DNA from 2 places in the Brevibacterium sp. UCMA 11752 genome. Region 2 is predicted to be linked to the other one. Evidence: predicted binding sites of a transcription regulator. Region 2 holds the regulator's gene; the other holds the start of a gene.

Region 1 (8,073 bases), 330 kb from region 2:
TCACGTTCGGGTCAGCCCCGCCACCGTCGGCAGCGCTTCGAAGCGATGCTCGACTGGTGGGACCAGCATCTGGGCGGAGCCGTCGATGCGGATCTCGACGGCCAGACCGCCTCGGCGATCCACTGAGCCGATGATCAACTCGACCGCCTCTGAGGCGATGCCCCTACCCCTCTTGCACCCGGCCAGATCACGTCCCAAGTCGGTGATTTCTCACATTGAACGTCACCAGCTTGGTCGTCTGGCCACTACCCGATATCGTTCTGTCGGTTACGATTGCGGTCTTGCCGGTTGCTTGCCGCTTCACTATTCTGCACACACTGCGTCCGTCCATCGTCAACTCCTGGAGAACCATGAAACCTCGTAAAGCCTCACGGGTCGTATTACTCAATGAGCGCGACGAGGTTCTCCTGATTCGAGCTCAGGACCTGCTCACACCCACCCACCAGTGGTGGATGACCTGCGGCGGCGGTTCCGAACTCGGGGAGTCCGCGGCTCAGACCGCTGCCCGAGAACTCGCGGAGGAGACCGGGATCGAATGCGAACCCGGTGAGCTCATTGGACCCTTGGCAACCCGCGACGGAGTCTTCAAATTCACCGAGCGGTCGCTGCATCAGCATGAGACCTACTTCGCATTCCGCACGAGCGAGGACATCGAACTCGAAGACGCTGTCTGGACGGACGTCGAGAAGCGCAGTCTGCTCGAATTCCGGTGGTGGTCCCGCGAAGAGCTGATGACCACGGCGGAGACGATCTACCCGAAGAATCTTCTCAGCCTCATGGATCTCGTCACGGCGGGCTCTGTGCCCGAGGTTCCCCTCGTCATCGACTGAGTGGGCCATCGTCTTCGGCTGAGTGGCCGCTCGTCGTCAGCTGAGGGAACGTACCGCCTGAGCGGGGAGCTGCTTCGTGCGGCACAGCGCACATAACGGTGTGCCGAGCGTATAGACTCTAGGGGCTGTATCTATAGGAAGGAACACCAGTGTCAGGTCATTCCAAGTGGGCAACGACTAAACACAAAAAAGCTGCCATCGACTCCAAGAGGGCCAAGCTCTTTGCCAAGCTGATCAAGAACATCGAGGTTGCTGCTCGCAACGGTGGGCCTGATCTCGAAGGTAACCCGACGCTGTTCGACGCGGTTCAGAAGGCGAAGAAGAACTCGGTTCCTGCCGACAACATCACTCGCGCGGTCAAGCGCGGCGGTGGTCTCGACGGCTCTGCGGTGAACTACGAGAACATTCTGTACGAAGGATATGCCGCCGGCGGTGTCGCCCTCCTCATCGAATGCCTGACCGACAACCGCAACCGTGCGGCCTCCGAAGTCCGCGTGGCAGTCACGCGCAACGGCGGCACCATGGCAGACCCAGGATCGGTCACCTACAACTTCGACCGCAAGGGCGTCATCATCGTTCCTGCCGAGGGAACCGACGAGGACTCGATCGTCCTGGCCACCCTCGACGCCGGCGCCGAAGAGGTCAAGGACGAAGGCGAGAACTTCGAGATCATCTGCGAGGCCACCGACCTCGTCGCTGTGCGCACAGCACTTGTCGATGCAGGCATCGACTATGACTCGGCCGAGGCATCCTTCGTGCCCGGGATCGAAGTCAGCTTGGACGCGGACACCGCCAGCAAGGTCTTCAACCTCATCGATGCGCTCGAAGACAGCGACGAAGTTCAGAACGTCTATTCCAATGCTGATGTCAGCGACGAGGTTCTTGCCGAACTTGATTCCTGATGAGACCGAATATGGTTACTGATGAGAATCCTCGGCGTTGATCCTGGTCTGACCCGGTGCGGGCTGGGTGTCATCGACACCCTGCCCGCCCGCAAGGCCACAATGGTTTCCGTCGATGTGCTGCGCACGCCGTCCACGGACTCCGTGGATCTGCGTCTGGGCGCCCTCGCCGAGGCATTCGACAGCTGGTTGGACACGTACCGTCCCGATGTCGTGGCCATCGAGCGTGTGTTTGCCCGCAATGATGTCTCCACGATTATGGGAACTGCCCAGGTGTCAGGTCTGACTATGGGCCTTGCCGCCAGGCGCGGACTGCCCGTGGCGATGCACACGCCCTCCGAGGTCAAAGCCGCCATCACCGGGTCGGGACGGGCTGATAAGAAGCAGGTCACGAACATGGTGACCCGGATACTTCAACTTGATGCGCCCCCGAAACCCGCCGATGCCGCAGATGCTCTCGCGATCGCGATCTGCCACTCATGGCGTGGAGCTCTCAGCGGGCAATCGACTCCTGGAGCGAACAAGGACCTGAACGAGCGCAAGAGCGCCGGACGTCAGGGCACGGGCCTGACGAAAGCTCAGGAGCAGTGGGCCAAGGCCCTTCGCAAAGCGAAGTAGCTGCGTAGCGAAGTGGCGTGACGGCTCAGCAGCGTTGCAGCGGTTGTGAGTGTCGCTGTCGGTCTGTTTGGCAGCCACTGAAGTCCGGTCGCTTCGCAGTTGTCATCGTTCCTTGGCCGAGTCCGGAAGTCTGCGAAACACAAGAGAGCAGAATCGAAGTGATGCTAAATATTCGGAAGGTAATCGAATATGCATCTATGAAATAACGGTTAGAGCGTATATAATCAGAATATACACGCAACGCTGTTGTTGACGAATGGATGCTCAGACGATGACTCTCACTCCCGACCGGATGCCAGGAAAGAGCGGTAAGCGCTCACCTGGCACCGCCGCGAGTGAGTCGGCAAGAGGCCCGCAGGCATCTGGCGCGATTGCAGGGGAGTCCGCTGCAGGCCAGGATGGATCGTTGCCGGTGCCGGAGCCGGCAACGTTTCGTGAGCAGCTCGAGGCCGCCGGAATGGATCTGACGGGCAATCCTTTGGCAGAGAAGCTCGATTCGATTGCGGCAGTTCCAGCGACGCCCATTGAAAACCACGACGGTGACGATTCTGACCGGCACGGTGACGAGGGCGCCCATTGTGATGAGCAGGTTCTTCTCGGTGATTCCGAAGCAGATGCTCGGATGTCTGGGGCTCTCGTCGACGCGGAGCCATCCAACTCCGATGCTGGAACGCATAGTGATGGCGGTGGCACCGACCAGCCCTCGACCGCGGACGACGGTGATTCGACTGTCGTCCTGCCGCATCCACTTCTGTCGGATCTCGAATGGCGCGACCTCGACCGACTTGCCCCTGAGCTGACCCGCAGCATCGGTGAACTCAGCGTCCTCAAAGACGAACTGGCGAGATTCGAACGCCCCCTTGGACCTGATCACGCTATGACGGTCGTCAACGGGATCGAAACCGCCACTCGCATTCTCGAAGCGATGTCTGCTGTTGCTCTGTCAGTCTATGAAAGGTGCGGGACGCCTACCGACTACGGGGCGAAGACGACGAAGGCGCTGGTCCAGAACCGGTTGAACCTGACCGGCTATGAGGCCAACCGACGTGCCGAGCTTGCCAAGAACCTTGGCGGCCGCGCCTACATGACGGGACAGGCCAGAGAGCCCGTCAACCCGATCGTTGCCGAGGCTTTGCACTCGGGAGTGCTCTCGGCTGGTCAGGCCACGGCGATCAATGACTGTCTCTCCAAGCTGCCGATCTGGGTTTCCTCCACTGTTCGCGACAAAGTCGAAGCGGACCTCGTGGAGAAGGCACCACGTGTCCGAGTCGCAGACTTGAAAACGATCTTCGGTTCGATTCTGGACCGGATTGATCCCGACGGAGAAGAGCCGAAGCTTCCACGGGATCGCTCGCGCTGTTACGTGAATGTGCGAGCCCGGGATGACGGCGACTGGGATCTCAGAGGCCTCCTGGACTCGGTCTCAGGAGGAATCCTCAACGGACTGCTGGCCTCGCGTATTCTGCCGGGTGGCAAGTCGGAAAACGCGCAGAGCGCACCGGGTTCGACGGAAACTCTGCAAACTCATGATGGCACCCGCACCACAGGTGGCACACACTCGACTGTGAAAGACGAAGAGCCTGCCGAGCCTGAGTTCGACATCTTTCGAGCGGTTCTGGCCGGGGATGTCTCGGACGCGCCGTTGCCCCATGATCTGCCAGGGGACCGCCCTAATCTGCCAGAGGACCGCCCGGACTGGATTGACGATACAGGCGCTTCCGATTCGGCGGCTTCTGGGTTCTCGAGCTTCGGTGTCAGTGAAGACGGAACGCTGGTCGACACGAGCGCGAGTCAAGGAACAGTGCGCAATCGAATCTACGAACGATTCGCAACAATGATCTCCCGCGTCGAGATGGAGCGAATAGGGCGCGGTTCACCATTCGCCTTGGTCGTCACCGCGAAGGCCGAAGACATCGCGACCGGAAAGGGACGCTCGATCACAGGGTGCGAAGCCGAATTTCCGATATCAACGGCGGCCAGCGAAGGTTTGAACGGATCAGTCTTCTTCCACCTCATGTCGGACAAAGCCAAAACGATGGAAATCGCCACCGAGGCTCGGTATGCCACGAACAGACAGGTGGCAGTTCTCGCAGCCAGAGACCAAGGCTGCACATTCCCCGGATGTGATGCACCGCCTGGATGGTGCGATGCGCACCACATTGTGCCGTGGGCTGACGAGGGCAGGACCGACATCAACAACCTCACGTTGGCATGCGGACTGCATCACCACCTGATCGACAAATCGGACTGGTATGCCCGAATGCTTCACGACGGTCGACCTGCATGGATCCCGCCACCGAGCATTGATGTCGAGCGGCGCCCGATCCTGCACTCCAGGTTCGTCGCACAGGAGATCATCGACGGGCTGTCCGACGGGACAGAAATTCCACCGCAATGATGCGCTGGTGATGTCTTCCGGGCTGTCCGCAACTGGCCGGAGCCTTGGTATCGTCGGTATGTCGAGTCAGGTACTCAGAGACTAACTGATAGCCTGGATTCGTACATGTGTTCCCACTCGAAAGGCAGGCCGTGATCAGTTTCCTCAGCGGTACGGTCCATCGCATCGCAGCTGACCACCTCGTCATTCTCACCTATGGTGTCGGACGCAGAGTCAACGTCACGCCGGATACCCTTTCAAGCACACGGCATGGTGCAGATATCGAACTCGTGACCACCCTGGTTGTGCGTGAAGACTCCATGACTCTCTTCGGCTTCGGAACAGAAGACGAGAACCACACGTTCGAAGTGCTGCTGTCGATCTCCGGAATCGGTCCCCGCCTGGCCATGGCGATCCTGTCGGTGATGGGACCGGGCGAACTGGCAGCCGCGATCTCGAATCAGGACGCCAACGCGCTGACTCGCGTACCAGGAATCGGCAAAAAAGGCGCCTCCCGAATCATCCTCGAACTCGAGAACAAACTGCCGAAGCTCTCCGCATCGGAGCCAGGGCCACAACTGTCGTTCGGCGGTGCTAATCAGCAGGTCGTTGACGCCCTGGTCGGTCTTGGCTGGAAAGAAGCACAGGCCGCAGACGTCGTGCAGGAAGTGGTCAATGATCTCGGCCAGAATGCGGGCACCTCGGCGCTTCTGAAGGCCTCACTCAAGGTTCTGGGTGCAAGGAAGTGACCAGCTCCTACGACAGTGGTGAGACCTCCTACGACGGTGGAACCAGCTCCTACGAAATGGAATTCGGTGATCAGGAGCTGACCGGCGCAGAAGAGGAGCGTTTGGTCTCGGGGCGCGCGGAGACCGCCGAACGCGATGCGGAAGCAGCGCTTCGTCCCAAGGGACTGCAGGACTTCATCGGCCAACCTCAGGTCCGTGAACAGCTGTCCCTCGTGCTCGATGCTGCGAAAGCACGGAACAGGGCCCCCGACCACGTGCTGCTCTCGGGGCCTCCCGGCCTGGGGAAGACGACGCTGGCGATGATCATCGCGCATGAGATGCAGACGAGTCTGCGCGTCACCTCCGGGCCGGCAGTTCAGCATGCAGGAGATCTCGCGGCGATCCTCTCATCCTTGGAGGAAGGCGAAGTCCTCTTCATCGACGAAATCCATCGGATGGCTCGCGCCGCAGAAGAGATGCTCTATGTCGCGATGGAAGACTTCCGTGTCGATGTCATCGTCGGCAAAGGCCCCGGCGCCACAGCGATTCCGCTCGACCTGCCCCAGTTCACGATGGTCGGGGCTACGACTCGCTCCGGTCTGCTGCCCGCACCTCTGCGCGATCGGTTCGGATTCACCGGACTCCTGGACTTCTACTCAAGCGATGATCTCCTGACCGTGCTGAAGCGGTCAGCCCACATGCTCGGAATCGAAGCAGACCTTGCAGGTCTGAAGGAGATCTCAACCCGGTCTCGCGGCACTCCTCGAGTTGCCAACCGCCTCCTGCGAAGAGTCAGAGACTGGGCGCAGGTACGCGGAACCGGCATCATCGATGAGGCCGCAGCGCTCACAGCACTCAAGGTCTACGAAGTCGACGAACTCGGACTGGATCGTCTTGACCGTTCGGTGCTGCAGGTTCTGTGCAGACGTTTCGCCGGGGGGCCGGTCGGCCTTGGAACCATCGCTGTTTCGGTCGGAGAAGAGGCCGACACCGTTGAAACCGTATCGGAACCCTACCTTGTGCGAGAAGGACTCATCAGCCGCACTCCGCGCGGTCGAGTTGCGACGTCAGCAGCGTGGAAGCACCTTGGGATGCAGATCCCAGCAAACTATGAGTTCTGATCCCGGCAATTGAGTTCGCCTTGAGTACTGAGTACGAACTAAGGTAGTGGACTGGTTCGTTCTTATGAAAGGTAGATACCTGTGGATTTATTGATCCCTCTCGCGCTTGCAGCGTTGCTTATTTTTTTCCTATTCAATTCTCGGCGTAAGCAGAAGGCGCGTGCAGAGCAGATCAAGACGGGACTCGTCCCCGGGGCTACCGTGATGACGACGTTCGGCGTCTTCGGCACGGTCCTGTCCATCGACGATGAAAACAACCAGGTCACCCTCGAGTCGGGCCCCGGCACCGTACTGCGCGTTCACCGTCAGGCAATCGGCCAGATCAATAACCCTGAAACCGAAGGTGCTGCCACCGGCGGTGCTGTTGCAGGATCTGCCGACGTTGCCGAAGACGCTGAGAGCACGGATACCCCGGCGATCACCGACGCAGAACTCGACGCTATGAATGAGCGTAAGCGGGCCGAGAACACCGATAAGGATGCGGACCTTCCAGCAGACGACGTGGTTGACTCCGACACCGGACTGAACATGGATGCTGATCAGCCCAAGGCCGACGATGCAGACTCCGTCATCGGCGACGATGCTCCCGGGTCTGAGCGTGCCGACGACGTCGTGGATGGTTCCGGTGACACCGATGCTGGCACATCAGGCACCGATTCTTCCGATCCTGAGAACAACAAGAAGAACTGACTTCGCTCACTGCACTCAATCGAAAGCTGAAACGTGTCCGATATTGAAGAAAAGCCACGTCCTGGTTTGCGCTTCGTGTGGCTGTCGATCATCGCTGCACTGCTCCTCGGCATCATTGCCGGCGGTGTCGTATGGTCAGATGCCACGACCACCCCGAAGCTCGCACTCGACCTCGAGGGCGGAACCTCGATCATCCTGGAGCCCCAGGTTTCAGAGGACACGGACATCAGCAAGGAGCAGCTTGACCAAGCTGTGTCGATCATTCGACAGCGTGTGGACTCGACCGGTGTCTCTGAAGCCGAGATCACGACCCAAGGCGATCGCAACATCATTGTGAACCTGCCGGGCAACCCGGACGAGGAGACACGCAACCTGGTCCGTTCTTCCGCGCAGCTCGTCTTCCGTCGAGTCGCACTCGTCGGTGATCCTCGTTCCCAGGAGGATATCCAGAAGGAACAGGAGAAGAGCGGCGGGGGAGAGCAGCAGGACCCCTCCGAAGGACTCACCGACGAGGAGAAGAAGCGGCTCGAAGATCTCACCGGTGCCGGTGCACAGGCGGATGCCGGTGCACAGGGCGACGGCAGCGGCCAGGGCGGCGCTGGAGCACAGGGCCAGGACAGCGGGGATGCGCCTGCAGGTGGCGGCGAAGTTGCCAAGACTGGTGGTGGCGATGTTGCCAAGGCCGGCGGCGGCGATGTCGCCAACGCCGGTGGCAACGTTCCCGGACCGGCAGGCAAGGACGCTGAGAAATCCGGAGACAAGAGCGGCCAAAAGGCGACCGAAGCGAGCGGGTCCGGCAAGGGCGAC
Region 2 (8,073 bases):
AACTCTCCGGCGGCTATCCCGATGAGGGCGAGGGAATGCTCTTCGACCTCGGTGCCGATGCGGAGGCCGGACGGAAGCCGACCGACCGGTCGGGCCTGGGCGAGGAGATCCAGCGGATTCGGACGTGGGAGAAGACCACGGACACCGGCGATCGCGACGATCTGCTGCCGGGAGTCAGCGACAGGGCGTGGTCAGAGGTCTCTGTCAACGCCTTCGACTGCCTCGGGTCGAACTGCCCGCTGTACACCGAATGCTTCGCAGAGCTGGCCCGCAACAACGCGGCCGAGGCCGACATCGTCGTGACCAACCATGCGCTGCTGGCCATCGACGCCTTCGGCGAGAACACCGTGCTGCCCGAGCACGACGTCATCATCATCGACGAGGCTCACGAGCTCAAGGACAGGGTCACGAACGCCCTGTCCGGTCAGATCAACACCAGCATGCTCGCGGCCGCCACAAGCTCCGTGCGCAAGCACACGATCGTTCAGGACGGCGTCGTCGCGCTGCTCGATTCAGCGGCTGCGGCACTCGAACGAGCTCAAAGCGGTGTCGGCGAAGGTCTGATCATGAACATGAGCGAGGCACTGTCCCTTGCGCTGGCGCAGATTCGTGACTCCACTCGCCAGATCATCAACGACATCGGCGGCAAGACAGAAGACTCCGACGCCGGCCGCCAGATGGCCAAGGCCCGCTGCCAGGAGATCTTCGAACTCGCCGAGCGCTTCTGCTCCCCGGGCAAGAACGACGTCGTGTGGCTGTCTCGAAGCACCTTCCGCGAGCGCGAGACCACAAACCTCGTAGTCGCGCCGTTGAGTGTTGCCGGCACCATGCGGTCAGGGATCTTCGAAGAGTCAACGGTGGTGGCCACCTCGGCGACTCTGTCACTGGGTGGCAACTTCGACGCGGTCGCAGCGTCGCTGGGACTGTTCGGTCCCGACGCACCCAAATGGGACAGCCTCGACGTCGGATCACCGTTCGACTACGGCAAGCAGAGCATCCTCTACGTCGCAGCGCACCTGCCGCGCCCGGGTCGCAGCGGCCTGAGCGAACAGGCACTGGATGAGCTTGAGGCACTGGTCACCGCTTCGAAGGGCGGTGCGCTGGGACTGTTCTCCTCGCGAGCGGCTGCGAATGCCGCAGCCGAACACCTGAGGACGAAATTGGACCTTCCGATCCTTCTCCAGGGCGATGACGGACTGCCGTCTCTCGTCTCTCAGTTCACTGCAGACGACCAGGCCTGCCTGTTCGGCACCATGTCACTGTGGCAGGGAGTGGACGTACCGGGCCGGACCAATCGCCTCGTCATCATCGACAGGCTTCCGTTCCCCCGGCCCGATGACCCACTGATGCAGGCAAGGTCGAGAGACGCCGACGATCGGGGCGTCAACGGCTTCATGGCCGTCAGCGCCACTCATGCCGCACTGCGCCTGGCCCAGGGTGCGGGCCGTCTCATCCGGTCGACCTCGGACAGGGGAGTGGTCGCGGTCCTCGACTCGCGCCTGCGCTCGGCTCGGTACGGCGGCTATCTGGTGAACTCGATGCCGACGATGTGGCCGACGACGGATTCGGCACTCGTGAAGAGCAGCCTGGGACGTCTGGCAGCAACGGAGAAATGACCGGAGTCTGACACGCGCTGAGCCCCGTCCGACAGCACTCGGCCCCGTCCGATAGCACTCCGCCTCATCGAACAGCACTGTGCCCCGTCCGAGATCGGACGGGGCACAGTGCGTTGGAAATTCAGCGGTCGGAAGACCTGAGGGCCATCAGACTCAGGCGATCATGTCAGAGGCGGCGAACGACCGAGACGACGAGACCCATGATCTGGGCGTAGGTGCCGTCGATCGGTTCGTAGTCCTTGTTGTGGGGGAGCAGCCACTGCTGCCCGGCCTTGCGCTTGAGGGTCTTCACGGTTGCTTCGCCATCGAGCAGCGCCGCGACGATCTGACCGTTGTCGGCGGTGTGCTGTTTGCGCACGACCACCCAGTCATCGTGACAGATGGCTGCCTCGATCATCGAGTCACCGACGACCTTGAGCAGGAACATGTCACCCGAGCCCACGACCTGCGTCGGCAGAGAGAAGACGTCGTCGATCTCCTGTTCGGCCAGAATGGGCCCGCCCGCGGCGATGCGACCGACGACAGGAACCTGGACGGTGTTGTTGGCCAGCTCCTCGTACTTGGCGCGCTCAGCTTCTTCCTCTTCGAAGGGATTGACGACTTCGATGGCACGCGGGCGCTTCGGGTCTCGGCGGACATAGCCGAGGCGTTCGAGCTGAGAGAGTTGGTGGGCCACGCTGGAGAGTGAGGCGAGTCCGGCCGCTTTGCCGATCTCACGCATGCTCGGCGGGTAGCCGTTGGTGACGACTGCGCGTTCGATGGTCTCGAGGACCAACCGCTGTCGCGGGGTCAGACGAAAATCGCCCTCGCCGGTGGAGCCTTCCGGAATCGAGACGTCCTCGTCATCGCTGCGGGCGGCCGCGATCTCGCTGGCGACGTCCTCATTGCGGGGACGGCCCCTGCCTCGTTTGTTCTGAACCATTGCTCGTTCCCCTTCGTTCTATTCCCGCCGACCTCACCGCTGGATCCTCACGTCGAGAATTCTCGTGTCAGTGCCGCCTGAGATGGTTCTTTCAGATCAATCAACAACGCTGGTTCTCTCTCATTGTCGCATAAATGTTCGAGTTGGACTGGACATATGTTCGATTGGCATGTTGAATAGAACAGACGTTCTACCTATTACGGGTGGAATCGTACGAAGGGAAGAGGTTAAGCGATGTCTGCACAGAACCAGGAACTGCGTTTCACCACTCGTGGACGCCAGGCGATGCGCCTGCTTCGGACCATGGTGTGCGCTCTCGTCATCATCGGCGGAGCATTCTTCGTCGCCACGCAGTCGTTCTCGGCCGCCGCCGGAGCAGAGACCGAAGACATCGGCATCGACACCGAGGCGGTCGTCGTCGGCGAAGGCGAGTCGCTGTGGGCCGTCGCGTCGAACCTCGGAATCGAACGCGACACTCGCGATGTCGTTTCCGAGATCGTGGAGATCAACCATCTGTCCTCGCCTGTGGTGCACCCGGGTCAGACCCTGGATGTGCCCCAACGCTAGACTGATGCGGTGGGAAATAACGAGTCTTTGCCAGTGCGTTCGGACCTAGTCGGCCTCAAGCCCTACGGGGCTCCGCACCTGGATGTGCCGGTGCAGCTGAACGTCAACGAGAACGCCTATCCGATTCCGGACGTGGTCGTCGAAAGCATGCGGTCGGCCGTCGACGATCACTTCGCCGGGCTCAACCGCTACCCCGACCGTGAGTTCGAGGAGCTGCGCGAACATCTGGTCACCTACCTGCACGGAGTCAACGACCGAGCCGGTCAGACCGTCGGACTCAGCCCCGACATGATCTGGGCGGCGAACGGATCGAACGAGGTCCTCTCCCATATCGTGCAGGCATTCGGAGGACCGGGTCGCACGGTCCTCGGGTTCACTCCCAGCTACTCCATGCACCCACTGATCACCACGGGTACCGGTGCCACCTGGCAGTCATCGGCGCGCAAGGATGACTTCACCCTTGATGCAGAGACCGTCGGCGCCGAGGTTGCTGAAGCCGATCCAGACATCGTCTTCCTGTGCACACCGAATAATCCGACAGGAACATCGATCGGTCTCGACGTCATCGAAGCGGCGTACGACAACTGCTCGGGCATCGTCATCGTCGATGAGGCCTACGCCGAATTCTCCAGGCCCGCACAAGCCTCGGCGATGACGCTTCTGGAAGGTCGTCCCCGTCTGGTCGTATCGCGGACGATGAGCAAGGCCTTCGCCTGCGCAGGGCTGCGCCTAGGGTATGCGATCGCGGCCCCGGATCTCATTGACGTCCTGCGCCTGGTGCGTCTGCCCTACCACCTCTCGGAAATCACTCAGGTGCTGGCCTGCACCGCTTTGGAACACGCAGACGTCCTCCTGGAGAACGTGGACCGGCTCATCGACGCTCGCGACCGAATCTCGGACCACCTGAGCAACGTCGGGATCAGTGTCTATCCCAGCGATTCGAACTTCGTCCTCTTCGGCAACATCGCCTCACCACATGAACTGTGGCAGAAGCTCCTGGACCGCGGAATTCTCATCCGTGACATCGGCATCGACCACCATGCTCGGGTCAATGCAGGCACAGACGAGGAGACCACCGCGTTCCTCACCGCAGTCGACGAGATCCTGTCCGAAGACCCCGGTATTCTGCTGGAATCGAACTGAGATCCCGGCCTTGAGATGCGCACGCTGAGTCGCACCACTTCGCTCGAGTCAGGGGACAATGGTCCTCAGACGGCCCCCACCCTTCCTACGAAAGGCCATTCATGAGGCAGGCACAACGCTCCCGTACGACCTCGGAATCTTCGGTCACCGTTTCCATCAACCTCGACGGAACCGGCCAGTCCGACATTTCGACGAGTGTTCCCTTCTTCGACCACATGCTCACAGCACTGTCGAAGCACTCACTTATCGACATGGAGATCAAGGCCGACGGCGATACGCACATCGACGTCCACCACACGGTTGAGGACACCTCAATCGTCCTGGGCCAGGCATTGAGCGAAGCACTGGGCGACAAGTCCGGCATCCGCCGCTACGGGCTGGCCGCCGTTCCATTGGACGAGGCTCTGGCCCGCTGCGTCGTCGACGTGGCCGGTCGCCCGTACTTCGTGCACGAAGGAGAACCCGAGGGTCAGCAATACCACCTCATCGGCGGACACTTCACGGGATCGATGACCTCGCACTCCCTCGAATCCATTGCTTTCCATGCCGGTCTCACCGTGCACCTCGACCTGCTGCGCGGCCGGGATCCGCACCACATCGCCGAAGCCGAGTTCAAAGCCTTCGCCCGCGCTCTGCGGGAGGCAGTCGAGCCCGATGAGCGCAACAGCTCGGTACCCAGCACCAAGGGAGTCCTGTGAGCACCACCGTCGTCGTGACTCCGTTCGGAGTCGCCGAGCAGCTGGCCGCAGCCTGCGTGCTGTCGAACATCAAGGGGACAATCGTTCCCATCGGTGATTTCACCGGAATCGTCTTGGCCGACACGGATGTCCAGACAGGCAACGAGGCGGCCGCGGCGATCTCGAAACTCTCCGGCAAGCACGAGGTCCTCCTCCTGGCCCGCAGTGAGGAGCAGATCGACGCCGGTCACTACCGCCACGGTGCCCGCGAATCGGATGTTCCGGCAGGTCTGGCGCTGAAGAACCTTCCAGACGTCCTCGAGCAGCTCCTGCTCGAAATCGTGTCAGCCGACGAAGTCGAGGGCAGCATACCCACCTCCTCGATGACGAAGCTGCAGGCCAGTGCCGCCACGATGTCTCCAGGTCGGGCCGCCGTGGCCCGGACTGCGCTGCTGTGGATCGTCGTAGCGGTCCTCGCCGGGCTCATCACCGCCTTCGGCATCACGATCGGGCTCAGCGGAAACACCATGGCCTGGGTGGTCGCTGTCTTCGGCGCGATCGTCCTCGGCTTCTCCCTCTGGAGGATCTACAGCGTCCTCACCAAGGGAGCGAAGAAATGAGCACGGTCGCTGTCTTGGACTACGGCGCGGGCAACGTTCGTTCGGCCGTTCGCGCAGTGGAGGCGGCCGGTGCCGAAGTCGTGCTCACAGCAGACCGTGCCATCATCGATGGTGCAGACGGATTGCTCGTTCCCGGTGTCGGGGCCTATTCGGCAGTGATGGCCGGTTTGACGCGAATCGGCGGGGACGACCTCATCCGCTCGTGGCACGAAAGCCAGCGGCCTCTGCTCGGCATCTGCGTCGGGCTGCAGGTGTTCTTCGCCCGCGGGGAAGAACACAGAGTGAAGACGGAAGGCATCGGACTCTGGCCCGGCGCCGTCACAGCACTCGAGGCTCCGGTCGTGCCGCACATGGGATGGTCACAGGTCAGTGCACCGACAACCTCACAGATGTTCGACGGTGTCGCCGAAGAGCGCTTCTACTTCGTCCACTCATATGCGGCAACCGACACTCCACCGAACACCATGGTGACCACAGCAACCCATGGCAGCAGCTTCATCGCGGCAGTCGAGGACGGCACCACGTGGGCAGCACAGTTCCACCCCGAGAAGTCATCCGATGCGGGTGCGCGTCTGCTGCGCAACTGGCTCGGCTCCTTCCCCCAGGGCCGCGAGGCAGCCCACTAGCATTGTCCATACGCTCCAGTTCCACACACTCCGGTTCCTCCAGCTCAGTCTCCAGAGCCTCTTGAGAAAGGTCACAATGACTCAAACCCCCAACAAACTCGTACTCCTGCCGGCCGTAGACGTCGCCGACGGCAAAGCCGTGCGCCTCGTCCAGGGCGAAGCCGGAACCGAAACCGACTACGGTTCCCCCATCGACGCCGCCCAGGACTTCGAAAGCCGGGGAGCGGAGTGGATCCACCTCGTCGACCTCGACGCTGCATTCGGTCGCGGATCGAACTCAGACCTGCTCAACCAGGTCGTCAAGGCTGTCGGCATCAAGGTCGAGCTCTCCGGCGGCATCCGCGACACCGAGAGCCTCGAACGGGCTCTGGACACTGGTGCTGAGCGGGTGAACATCGGGACTGCCGCGTTGGAGAACCCGGAGTGGACCGCCGATATGATTTCGCGTTTCGGCGATCAGGTCGCCATCGGGCTCGATGTGCGCGGAACAACTCTCGCCGCCCGCGGCTGGACCCAGGACGGGGGAGATCTCTACGAGGTTCTCTCGACTCTTGAGAAGGCAGGCTGCGCCCGTTACGTCGTCACCGACGTCCGCAAGGACGGCACTCTGCAGGGGCCCAATGTGGAGCTGCTGAAGTCGATGGCGGAGAAGACTGATAAGCCGATCGTGGCCTCGGGTGGAGTCTCCAGCCTTGAGGATCTGCGGAACCTGCGCGAGCTGGTCCCATTCGGCGTGGACTCGGCGATCGTGGGCAAGGCCCTGTACGCCGGAAAGTTCACCTTGGAAGAAGCTCTCGAAGTCGCCGGAGGCTGAAGAAGTGACATTCGACTCGGCCGGTCAGCCATGGGAAGGCCGAGAGCTCAAACCCAACCCGTTCTCGGGCGACTCAGGTCTGGCCGACACGGGTCTGCTGGAAGCGCTCGGACGGGTCAACAGGGAACCGTTGGAACCTCAGGCCCATCTCGACGTGGTCCAAGCGCTGGCGGGTGCCAGGCTGTATGCGCCGATCGTCCCGGTCGCGACCGAACATGAAGTCGGCGAGCACGGTCACATGGTCGACAACGCCTCGGAGATGGCGATGGTTCGGCTTCAGGCCGAGGACGGGCGCGAATGCACCCCCGGCTTCTGCTCGATCCCGCCGCTGACCGCATGGCACAGTGACGCCCGACCGGTGCCCATAGAATCCGAGCGCCTGGTGCTCGGAGCGATCGAGGCCGGCTCCCAGATCATCGTCCTCGATCCGGGTACTTCTCAGCCCTTTCTGCTCCGGCGTCCGGCCATGTTCGCCTTCGCCCAGGGACAGTTCTGGACGCCGGCTTGGGCCGACGCCGAGGTGGGGCAGGCGCTGGTCGCGATCGCCGAGGATTTTCCTTGGCTGTCCCAGATCAGCCTGAGCCCCGGCAGTGCCCGAGTCCATGTCGAAGGACCCGAGGTCGGCATTCGACTCGGGGTGCGCTCTCAGGTGCCCGCCGAGGAGATGACACGATTCCAACAGGCTCTGGCCGCCGACGAGACGATCGTCGAGAAAGTGGACTCGCTGGCTCTCCAGATCGCCGAGTCGTAGACTCCCGACTCGCAGCGCGCCCGATCCTTCCGATCGAGTCCCGAATATAGGGAAGAGGCATGTGCACTTGCCCGATGTCTCCTATGCTTGTTCTCCATGAGTGAGATTCGCGATCTGAGCCATCCGACCGTCCCAAACGCGAGCTATCTCGACCAGATCGCCGCCGAGACTCAAGCCCGCAGCGAGCGAGCAGGCGAGTGGAGTTCCGGGTTCAATGGGGCTCCAGAGTCGAGCACTGCAGGCATCGCCGCGGGTCTCGCAGCGGCCCGGTCTGATCTCGACACACTGCTGCACACCATCCACTCATTGGCAGAGACCGCGTTCGTCGAATACGAAT

What was found. The regulator LexA, encoded in region 2, represses DNA repair genes until DNA is damaged. The targets are predictions, from matches to a motif close to TCGAACANNTGTTCGA.
Region 1: ruvA (Holliday junction branch migration protein RuvA) is a predicted target of LexA. The motif match lies at 4,848-4,863, and genes of this name have one in related genera.

The regions. Positions count from the first base shown of each region.
Region 1 covers NZ_JACBOS010000003.1:2,670,173-2,678,245, forward strand. Annotated here, with positions in the region: gene HU144_RS11845 (S9 family peptidase) at 1-126, shown strand, start outside; gene HU144_RS11850 (NUDIX hydrolase) at 351-830, shown strand; gene HU144_RS11855 (YebC/PmpR family DNA-binding transcriptional regulator) at 980-1,732, shown strand; gene ruvC (crossover junction endodeoxyribonuclease RuvC) at 1,754-2,350, shown strand; gene HU144_RS11865 (HNH endonuclease signature motif containing protein) at 2,622-4,748, shown strand; gene ruvA (Holliday junction branch migration protein RuvA) at 4,880-5,476, shown strand; gene ruvB (Holliday junction branch migration DNA helicase RuvB) at 5,533-6,576, shown strand; gene HU144_RS11880 (preprotein translocase subunit YajC) at 6,658-7,266, shown strand; gene secD (protein translocase subunit SecD) at 7,300-8,073, shown strand, end outside.
Region 2 covers NZ_JACBOS010000003.1:2,344,570-2,352,642, forward strand. Annotated here, with positions in the region: gene HU144_RS10515 (ATP-dependent DNA helicase) at 1-1,616, shown strand, start outside; gene lexA (transcriptional repressor LexA) at 1,783-2,538, opposite strand; gene HU144_RS10525 (LysM peptidoglycan-binding domain-containing protein) at 2,773-3,105, shown strand; gene HU144_RS10530 (histidinol-phosphate transaminase) at 3,115-4,248, shown strand; gene hisB (imidazoleglycerol-phosphate dehydratase HisB) at 4,350-4,946, shown strand; gene HU144_RS10540 (hypothetical protein) at 4,943-5,545, shown strand; gene hisH (imidazole glycerol phosphate synthase subunit HisH) at 5,542-6,171, shown strand; gene priA (bifunctional 1-(5-phosphoribosyl)-5-((5-phosphoribosylamino)methylideneamino)imidazole-4-carboxamide isomerase/phosphoribosylanthranilate isomerase PriA) at 6,248-6,985, shown strand; gene HU144_RS10555 (SseB family protein) at 6,990-7,736, shown strand; gene HU144_RS10560 (M20 family metallopeptidase) at 7,833-8,073, shown strand, end outside.